DNA from 3 places in the Burkholderia savannae genome. Region 1 is predicted to be linked to each of the others. Evidence: predicted binding sites of a transcription regulator. Region 1 holds the regulator's gene; each other region holds the start of a gene.
What was found. Region 1 encodes FNR, which switches genes on or off when oxygen is low (the NO sensors DNR and NnrR bind a similar motif). Its sites were predicted from a motif close to TTGATNNNNATCAA; they were not measured.
Positions count from the first base shown of each region.

Region 2: a site for FNR is predicted at 1,605-1,618, ahead of WS78_RS32630 (universal stress protein). Genes of this name have one in related genera too.
Region 3: a site for FNR is predicted at 2,131-2,144, ahead of WS78_RS14815 (universal stress protein). Genes of this name have one in related genera too.

Region 1 is NZ_CP013418.1:2,261,916-2,265,189, forward strand. It holds gene WS78_RS31030 (LysE/ArgO family amino acid transporter) at 1-34, opposite strand, end outside; gene WS78_RS31035 (LysR family transcriptional regulator ArgP) at 142-1,035, shown strand; gene fnr (fumarate/nitrate reduction transcriptional regulator Fnr) at 1,072-1,827, opposite strand; gene WS78_RS31045 (universal stress protein) at 1,977-2,444, opposite strand; gene WS78_RS31050 (hypothetical protein) at 2,892-3,122, shown strand.
Region 2 is NZ_CP013418.1:2,632,037-2,635,310, forward strand. It holds gene WS78_RS32615 (efflux transporter outer membrane subunit) at 1-403, opposite strand, end outside; gene WS78_RS32620 (TetR/AcrR family transcriptional regulator) at 699-1,568, shown strand; gene WS78_RS32630 (universal stress protein) at 1,783-2,253, shown strand; gene WS78_RS32635 (hypothetical protein) at 2,290-2,541, shown strand; gene WS78_RS32640 (ABC transporter permease) at 2,538-3,274, shown strand, end outside.
Region 3 is NZ_CP013417.1:3,001,854-3,005,127, forward strand. It holds gene WS78_RS14810 (heavy metal translocating P-type ATPase) at 1-1,099, shown strand, start outside; gene WS78_RS14815 (universal stress protein) at 1,112-2,062, opposite strand; gene WS78_RS14820 (NUDIX hydrolase) at 2,261-2,728, opposite strand; gene WS78_RS14825 (recombinase family protein) at 2,756-3,274, shown strand, end outside.

The DNA.
Region 1 (3,274 bases):
GCATCGCGCCGTGGGAAAAAGCGATCCAGTTCATGTTCGTTGCTGATTCAGGCGATGGACTAATGGAACGAGAGGCGCTAGTCTGCGGTGATCGCCGGAATTAGAAAAGCTAAATAATCTAATGCGGATTAAGGAAAACTGATGATCGACTACGCGTTGCTCGATGCGCTCGCCGAAGTGATCCGCCACGGCTCGTTCGAGCGGGCGGCGAAAGCGCTCAATGTGTCGCCTTCCGCGGTGTCGCAGCGCGTGAAGCTGCTGGAGGAGCGAGTGGGCAGCGTGCTCGTCAAGCGCGGGCAGCCGTGCGTCGCGACGACGTCGGGCGCGCTGCTGTGCCGCCACACCGAGCGCGTGCGCATGCTCGAAGCCGAATTGTCGGCGCACGTGCCCGGATTCGCCGGCGCGGCAACGGGGCCGTGGCCGACGCTGCGCGTCGCCGTCAACGACGACAGCGTCGCGACCTGGTTCGTCGATGCGGTCGGCCCGTTTTGCGCGGAGAGCGGCACGCTGCTCGATCTCGTGATCGACGATCAGGACTACACCGCCGAGCGGATTCGCGACGGCAGCGTGCAGGGCGCGGTGACGGCGCTCGCCGAGCCGATCCAGGGCTGCCGTTCGACGCGCCTCGGCCGGATGCGCTATCACGCGGTGTGCTCGCCCGCGTTCCACGCGCGCTATTTCGGCAACGGCGTCAACCGCGACGCGCTGCGGCACGCGCCGTGCGTGATGTTCAATCCGAAGGACAGCCTGCAGGCGCGCTTCATCCGGCGCGTGACGCGCGTGGATCTCGATCCGCCGCAGCACTGGATTCCGCACGTCGCGGGCTACCTGCGCGCGTGCGAGGCGGGGCTCGGCTGGGGCATGTGTCCGGAGCGGATGGTCGAGCGTCAGATCGCCGCGGGCGAGCTCGTCGATTTGTCGGAGGGAAGAAGCATCGACGTCGAGCTCTACTGGCAGAGCTGGCGATTGTCGATCGGCTGGCTGGACGAGTTTAGCGCGGCGCTCAAGGCGAGCGCCGCGCAGTTTCTGGATTGATTCGGCGCGAGGAAAGGCGCGACGGCGGGCGCGGGATTACAGGCGATGCAGGCCGTCGAAATCGACGATGCGCACCGTCCGGCCCTGCATCTCGATCAGGCCGCGCTTGTGGAACTTCGACAGCGTGCGGCTGACCGTCTCGAGCGTCATGCCGAGATAGCTGCCGATGTCCTCGCGCGTCATCCGCAGGTTGAATTCGTTCGGCGAATAGCCGCGCTTCATGTAGCGCGACGACACGTCGAGCAGGAACGCCGCGACGCGCTCCTCGGCGTTCAGCGAGCCGAGCACCATCGTCTGCGACGTTTCGCGAACGATCTGCTCGCTCATCAGCTTGTGCATGCGCAACTGCATCGTGCCGGCTTCCGAGCACAGCGTCTTCAGCGCGCTGTACGGGATCACGCAGACCGAGCTGTCCTCGAGCGCGACCGCGGTGCGCGGATGCGCGTCGTCGCAGATGCCGTCGAGGCCGAGGGCTTCGCCCGCGAGGTGCAGGCCGGTGACCTGTTCGCGGCCGTCATGGCGCGTCGCGATGGTTTTCAGCGATCCCGAGCGGACCGCGTACAGGTTGTCGAACGAGTCGCCTTCGCGGAACAGCGTCTCGCCGCGTCGAACCGGGCGGGCGCTGCAGATCACGGATTCGAGGCGCGCGAGCGCTTCGGGCGCGAGCCCCTGGGGCATGCAGAGGTGGCGCATCGCGCACGTCGAGCAGTGTGCGGCCTGGCGCGGCGCCCACGTGCTGGTGGCATGGACGGGAGCCGCGGCGGCGGCGGGTCGGGCGACGGGCGTAAGCATGATGGATGACTCTGAGGTTGAATCGGTAAAGCCATTGTCCCATCGTGGGCTAAGCCTGTTTAGCGACAAAACGCCGCGACTCCCCGTGCGATTTCCTTGTTCGGCCGCAACGCGTGGTTGCGGCGAAACATCGCAGCCGTTGCGTTCGATCAGTGTTCCCGATCTTCCGGATGCGCGGCGGCCGGGATCAGCAGCACGGGCAGCGCCGAGTGCCGCACGCACTGTTCGGCGACGCTGCCGAGCACGAGCCGCTTGAAACCGCGGCGGCCATGCGTGCCGAGCACGAGCAAGTCCGCGCCGAACGCTTTCGCGCCTTCGACGATGAGCGACGGCACGTCGGCGAGCGACGTCGCCTCGCCGATCTTCAGCGCGCCCTTCACGCCGGCTTCGTGCATCTTCTGCGCGAATTCCTTCGCCAGATCGTTGCCCTGCTGAAGCAGTTGCGTGCGCAGGATCGACGGATCGTAGCCGGGCACGTTGTAGTAGATCGCGGCGTTCTCCACGACGTAGAAGGGCTGCAGCTCCGCGCCGCTCGTCCTGGCGATGCCGAGCGCCGCGTCGAATGCGTGGCGTGCCGTTTCGCTGCCGTCGACTGCGACAAGAATGCGCTGATACATGATGTCTCCGTGGTGCGGTTGAGAAAAGATCGGCCGTTCGGCCGGTTGGGTTTGACGACGTCTTTTTACAAAGTAAACGATTACTGACCAGGGCGCAGCGAACTCGATGCGCAGCGATCCGGCGCGGCGAAGTAAACGCGGCGCCGGACTTTTCAGGATTCCGTCGGTCGCGGCGGATTTTTTGCGCGCGATCGGCGTATCGGCCGGATCGGTTCGCGTCGCGTGTCGCGGCGCCGTAATAGACTTGGCCGAGCCCCGGGCACGTTCGCCGAGCGGCGCGAATCGATGCTGGTTTGAAACGCGTCGGGCGAGAGCGTTCCCGACATTTCTTACGACGATCGACGAAGGCCGCGTGCGAGCGCCGAGGCCGCATGCGCAAGGGCGCGGCCGCCGCGCCCGCCCGCCGCCCGTTTCGTTCGGTTTCGTCCAACCGGAAAAGGAGGACACATGCCGTATGTCGCACTCGAGGTGTTGACCGAAGACGCCAACCGGTACGCGCTGCCGGACCTGATCGGCGTGGGCGGCGCTTCGCCCGATGTGCCGCATGTCTGCGAGATGCTGCTCGCGGACGCCCAGTGGCCGACGATTCAGGCATATCTCGATCGGCAGGAGCTGCCTTACAAGTTTGCGCGGCCGAGTACCGGGCGCAGAGTCGGGAGGAACAATCCGAGCTGGTAGGGCGGCGGCCGCGGCGAAGCGGGCCGATCGCCGGCCGGTGCGGGCGATGCCGGCGGCGGCGCGGATGTCGTCGCCGTCGCCGTCGCCGTCGCTATCGCTCGCGCAGCCGATGGGCGGCGCGCCGCCGGCGCAGGACGTATCCGCAAATCGAT
Region 2 (3,274 bases), 370 kb from region 1:
GAAAGCGAATGTAGGCGGCGTTCGCCGTGATCGTCGGGAACTGGTCCGCGCGGCGGATTCCGTACATCGCGCGCGCCTCGTCGACGCGCCGCGTCGCGATCCGCAGATCGCGGTTGTTCTCGAGCGCGGTTTCAATGAGCGCCTGCAGCCGGGGATCGACGAAATAGCCGCGCCAGTCGAACTGGCCGAGCGCGCGCGCGCCGGCGCCCGTCGGGTCGCCCGGATAGGCGGGGTAGGCCGTGGGCACGGGCGGCGGCTTGCGCGCGTAGTCGGGCGCGAGAGACAGGCAGCCCGACACGGCCGCGCACAGCGCGAGCGTGGCGGCGTGCCGCGACACGCGGCGCGCGATGCCGCGCCGCCGCTGATGCCGTTCGTCGTGACGCGCATCGTTGCGCATGGTCATATCCTCGGTGATCGATGTAGCCGACTGTTCTTCGTGGACGCCGCGCGCTCCCGAAAACGCTCACCGTCGCGCGGCGCGGAAAAGCGATGCGCCGCGCGCGCCGCTCTCGTGTCCCTTTATATCCGACGATTACCGTGTCTTATCTTGATCTGAGTCAGTGAGATACCGACTGGTCAGTTTTTAAGATGTCGCCATGCACGATGCAGGTGCGTCCGCCGCGCGCGGGCGTCGCGCATCGCGAAACGAAACGGCACAACGAACGGCCGCCCGCGGGGCGGCGAAGCGGCGGCGGACCATGCGAAACCGGAACGGCAACGAGCGGGCGGCGAAGGCGCGAGACGAGGCACCGGCCAGGTCGGCGCGCTGCCGTTTGCCCGCCGACGTCCGCATCCACCAGATCCTCGATGCGGCGCTCGCCGAGTTTTCCGCGAGCGGCTTCGTGGGCGCGCGGATCGACGACATTGCGGCGCGCGCGGGGATGTCGAAGGGCGGCGTCTACACGCACTTCGGCAGCAAGGACGAGATTTTCGAGGCGCTGCTCGAGCGCTCGCTGATGCCGCCGCTGCCGGGCGCGTCGAAGGCGGCGCTTGCCGCACGCCGCCCGAAGGGGGCGCGCAAGGCGAATGGGGCGAATGTGGATCGCGCCGCGCGCGCGAGGAATTCGGCGAGTGCGCCGAGCGGCGTCGATGCGCGCGATGCGCACGATGCGCACGATGCGCCGAGCGAATCGGATGCGCGCTGCGCGCCGCGCTCGTCGATCACCGCGAATGCCCGGGCGGCTTCATCCGAATCGGAAGCGCCCGCGGCGCTCGCCGCGCTCGTCGATCTGCTCGCCGGCGATCTCTACACGTGGTCGACGAGCGAGCCGGTGATCGCGATGCTGCGCCTGCTCGTCGCCGAGAGCAGGCGCGCGCCGCACGCGGTCGAGCGCTGGCAGAAACAGGTCGAGCACGCGGTCGCGACGGCGGTCGGCCGGCTCGTGCGGCAGGGCGTCGACGCGGGCGAGCTGCGCGCCGGCATCGCCGCGCGCACGCCGCTTTTGCTCGTCGCGCCGCTCACGCAGGCGTGCCTGCGGCAGGCGCTGCGCGCCGCGCCCGCGACCCGGCGCGAGCTTGCTGCATCGCGGCGCGACTATGCGCGCTTCATCGAGGAACTGTTGACCTGACGAAATGCGCGAATCCGTGCGCCGCGCGGCGGAAGCTTGACGGAAGTCAACTTTCCGCACATGGAACGCCGGATCATGAACGCATGTTTTCGGCATCCCGAACGGTTCCGCGCAACGATGAAGCAATCCGGTGCGCGAGGCGGTTTCTCGAAGCATGCGAAAGCCCCGGACCGCCGGGCCGCCGAAACGACATCGACTTGAACCAGGAGGTTTTATGTACCAGAAGATCATGGTGGCGCTCGACGGCAGCGACATCTCGAAGCGCGGCCTCGGCGAAGCGATCAAGATCGCGAAGGCGACGGGCGGGCGCGTGCATGCGGTGTACGTCGTCGACAAGTCGGTGGTGTTCAGCTACGCGGGCCATTTCGATCCGAACGCGCTCCTCGAAGGCTTCCGCGACGACGGCCGCAAGGCGCTCGGCGAAGCGGAGAAGGCGATCGAGGCCGCGCAGGTGAAGGGCGACGCCGAGCTGTTCGAAACCGCCGGCATCGGCGAGGAAGTGGCGCAGGCGCTCGAGCGCTGCGCGAAGCAAAACGGCGCGGATCTCGTCGTGCTCGGCACGCATGGCCGCCGCGGCATGCGGCGCGTCGTGCTCGGCAGCGTCGCCGAGCGCTTCCTGCGCGCGTCGCACTGCCCGGTGCTGCTCGTGCGCGGCGAGGAAGCCGAACATCACGTGGATGTGTGAGCGCATCGCGCGCGCCCGGAAAACAAGGAGAACGACATGATGCATTCTGACCGCAACGCGATCGCATCGACCGTCGCCGTGTTCGCCTCGCAAGTCGGCCTGATCGCCGCGGTGCGCGGGCTGCTCGTCGCCGACGGCTCGGCCCCGTATTTCATGCTGTTCGCGATCGTCGCGGGCGCGCTCGGCTTCGTCGATCTGTATTGCCGGCCGATCTTCGCGCCGGCGTTCGCGCGGCAGCGCGCAGTGCCCGTCCAACGTCGCCGGGGGGCCGCGCGCGACGCATCGTGAACGGGATACTGAGGCTCGCGTTCAAGCTGCTCGTCAACGACAGCGCGAAGTTCAGCGCGCTGATCGTCGGCATCACGTTCGCCGTGTTCCTGATGGTGGAGATGACGTCGCTGTTCGCGGGAATCCTGAACAAGTCGTCGTCGACCGTCATCAACGTCGGCGCGAAGGTGTGGGTGATGGACCCGGGCGTGCAGACGATCGCGAGCAGCATCGGGATGCCCGACTACGTGCTCGACGCGGTGCGCAGCATCGACGGCGTCAAGTACGCGGTGCCGATCTATTCCGGCGGCGCGCTCGTGAAGCTCGCCGACGGCACCTACCAGGCCGTCACCGTGATCGGCCTCGACGACGCGAGCCTGCTCGGCAGGCCGACGATGAAGGCGGGCCGCATCGAGGACATCTACGCGGAAAACGGCTTCATCGCGATCGACGACGCCGAGTTCCCGAAGCTGAAGAATCCGGCGCTCGGCACGACCTTCGAGCTGAACGACAACCGCGGCGTGATCGTCGGCATCGCGAAGGTCGCGAGCAGCGGCCTGTTCGGCACGCCCACGCTCTACACGACCTACGCGCGCGCGACGCAGTACATTCCGTCGACGCGCTTCACGACGTCGTACATTCTCGTCGAGCCGAAGTCCAGCCAGAACATCGCGCACATCAAGCGCGAGGTCTCGGCGCTCGGCTATCGCGCGTACACGAAAGAAGAATTCATGAAGCACATCTCGGACTTCTA
Region 3 (3,274 bases), on a different replicon from region 1:
CGCGACGAATACGCCGTGGAGCGGCGCATTCCTGGCACGCGTCGCCAGCGAGGGCGGGGCTGCCGTATTCGTCGGCGTGGATGGCGTCATGATCGGCGCGATTCAAATGGCCGACCAGGTGCGGCTGGAAACGCCGCGAGCATTGCGGTTGCTCAAACGTGAAGGCGTCGAGCGTCTCGTCATGCTGACCGGTGATCGGCACGACATTGCCGAGGCCGTCGGCGAACTGCTGGGCGTCACCGATGTTCGCGCGGAGCAGACGCCGGCGGACAAGCTTGCCGCCATCCAGGCTGCCCGGCAGGAGGGCGTGACGATCATGGTCGGTGACGGTGTGAACGACGCACCGGCGCTGGCCGCGGCCGACGTCGGCATCGCGATGGGTGCGCGGGGAGCGGCCGCGTCATCCGAAGCCGCCGACGTGGTCTTGCTGGTCGATCGGCTGGATCGACTCGTGGATGCGATGCGTATCGCACGTCGATCGCGCCGAATCGCACTCGAGAGCGTGGTGGCCGGCATGTCGCTGTCGGTCGTCGCGATGACGATTGCGGCGGCCGGATTCCTGCAGCCGATTGCCGGCGCGGTGATTCAGGAAGTCATCGACGTCGCGGTCATCGTCAATGCGTTGCGCGTGTTGCTGGTTCGCCCGAGGCCGACGAACGCCCGGCTCGACGATGTCGACGTCGAGCAGCTCAGGCGCGAGCACACGGCATTGTCACCGTTGCTGGACCAGATCCGGGATCTCGCGGATCGTCTGCCGGGACTATCCGGGGCCGCCATCGCCAGCGAGCTGGTCCAGATGATCGACTCGCTCGACGAACGGCTGCTGCCGCACGAACGCGCCGACGATCGGGACGTCTACGCGCGCCTTGCCCCGCTTCTCGGCGGGGAGGACCCGCTGGCTGCGATGAGCGGCGCGCACCGGGAGATCTTCAAGATGGTCCGATCGCTCAGACAGATGGTCGCGGACCTGCCGCACGACGGCTCGAACACCATGCAGGTGCAGGCGATACAGCGCTTGTTGTACGGGCTGGAAGCGATCGTGCGCCTGCATTGCGCCCAGGAGGAGGAGTTGTTCCACGCCGTGGGTGCGGATGCGTGACGACGAAGCGCGTCACGCACGCGACGCATGTACGAGCAGGACCGGAGTTTTCGTGATGCGCGCCACGCGTCCGGCCACGGTGCCGACGAGCCAGCCCGTCACGCCTCGCCGCCCGTGAGTGCCCATGACGACCACGTCGGCATTCCATTCGATCGCGTCGCGCACGATCAGATGGGAAACGTCCGCGCCGGTTCGATCTGCGTGAATAAGTTGCGACTGCGCATGTCTGGCCATGCCTTCGATTATGGCCGTGGCACTCTGGAGCACATGATTTCCTTCGCCGATCAATGCTTCTTCCAGTGCCCCGCCAAGGGCGAAGTCGCCCAGCATTGGGGGGCGATCAACCACGTATATCGCACGTAATTCGGTGTCGACCCGCGAGAATGTCAACCCTGTCCGCAATGCGTCGAGTGCAATCGCGCTTCCGTCAACGGCGAACAGCATTCGCCGTGGCAGATGCTCGGCAACCGACGCGAAACCTTCCGGAACGATGAGCAGCGGGCATCCGATGAGTTTGCCGAGCGGGCCGGATACCGTCCCTTCGACCCATCCGAGCAAGCCATGATGCTGACGTGCGCCGACGATCAGGAGTTCGGCCTGCCAGGTTTGCGCGCTGTCGGCCAGTGCATTCACGACATCCCCGCCACGTGTGGCGAGGTCGATGACTTCCGTGTCGATGACGAGATCGTCGCGATCCATTGCAGCTTTGGCGCGCAACACCGCATCAGACGCATCCCTGAGCAACTCGACGCGCGCGGATTCGAGGAACGCCATGGTTTTCGATCCGAGCGGGACGAGCGTTCTCGGATTTTCCGCAACGCTAATGATGTGCACCGCTGCATTCGATGGGAGGAACGCTTTGGCATAGGCGAGTGCATGAGCGGATGCGCTCGAACCGTTGACCGCGATCAGCACTCGCAGCGGAGTGGGGACGGCCTGGACGGGTGAAGTGGTGGTGCTCATGAATGTCTCCCAATGGCAACAGACGGTCTTGTACACGGCAATTTTTCGCGCGGACAGCTTTTGCCTGGTTGACCTTCGTCAAGCACGTTCGCCATAGCGGTGCCGACACGGTTCACGTTCGACTGAATTAAGAGCACACGTTCTAAATGCGTTTGGTGACCTGCTATCGTACGAATTCGTCTGGTGATGAATTCCGGGTTAAATGCCGATTGCAAGCGAATCGGTCACGTTCGCGCAAGAATGGTCATAGAGACGTTCGACAATCTTTGGCATGGGCGTGCTGGTTGGAAGTGACTGGACGTCGACATACCGGAACCACTGACACAAATTGATTTCTTTGCCAGGCCGCGGATCGGATTGAGTGGGAACGTCGGCGACGAAGACCTGATGAAGCCTCGACGCCCCAACGAACTGAAAGGCGTAGGCCAGCTTCAACCTTATCAAGCCGGTTTCTTCCTCGAGTTCATGACTCGACTGCCCCTTGAAGGTCGGTTGTTGTCGTTCGAATAGTGGCACCTTCCTGTCTGTCCCAGCGACCGACCAGAAGGCAATCGGCGCTCCAATCAAATGCGCCTGTCCAAAACCGATCCCTTTCGGACAACCCCTTTCCGCCCTGTCCAAAAATAAGGGTTGAAGTATTTTGGACAGGCGTTTATATTCGGACATCTATTTCGTACAGATTGAGTGCCCGATATGTCCCGAACCTTCGCTTATGCCCGCGTCAGCACGTCCGACCAGACCACCGCGAACCAGTTACGCGAGATCGAGGCAGCCGGCTTCTCGGTCGACAAGCGCCGCGTCGTGTCGGAAAGCATCTCAGGGAGCGTGAGCGCCGATCAGCGGCCGGGCTTCGCAAAGTTACTTGACCGGATGGAAGAAGGCGATGTGCTGATCGTGACGAAGCTCGATCGGCTCGGCCGCAATGGAATGGACGTGCGGGCCACGGTCGAGGGTTTGGCCGAGCGCGGTATCCGGGTTCATTGTCTCGCCTTGGGCGGCGTCGATCTGACGAGTGCGGCCGGCCGGATGACGATGCAGGTGTTGAACGCGGTGGCCGAGTTCGAACGCGATCTGCTGATCGAACGAACGCATGCCGGCATCGCTCGCGCTAAGGCAGAAGGCAAGACGATGGGACGGCCGTCCGCCCTGTCGGACCAACAGCGGGCGGAGGTGCTGCGCGAGCTGGATGCGGGGGCGAGCGTGGCCGCGCTC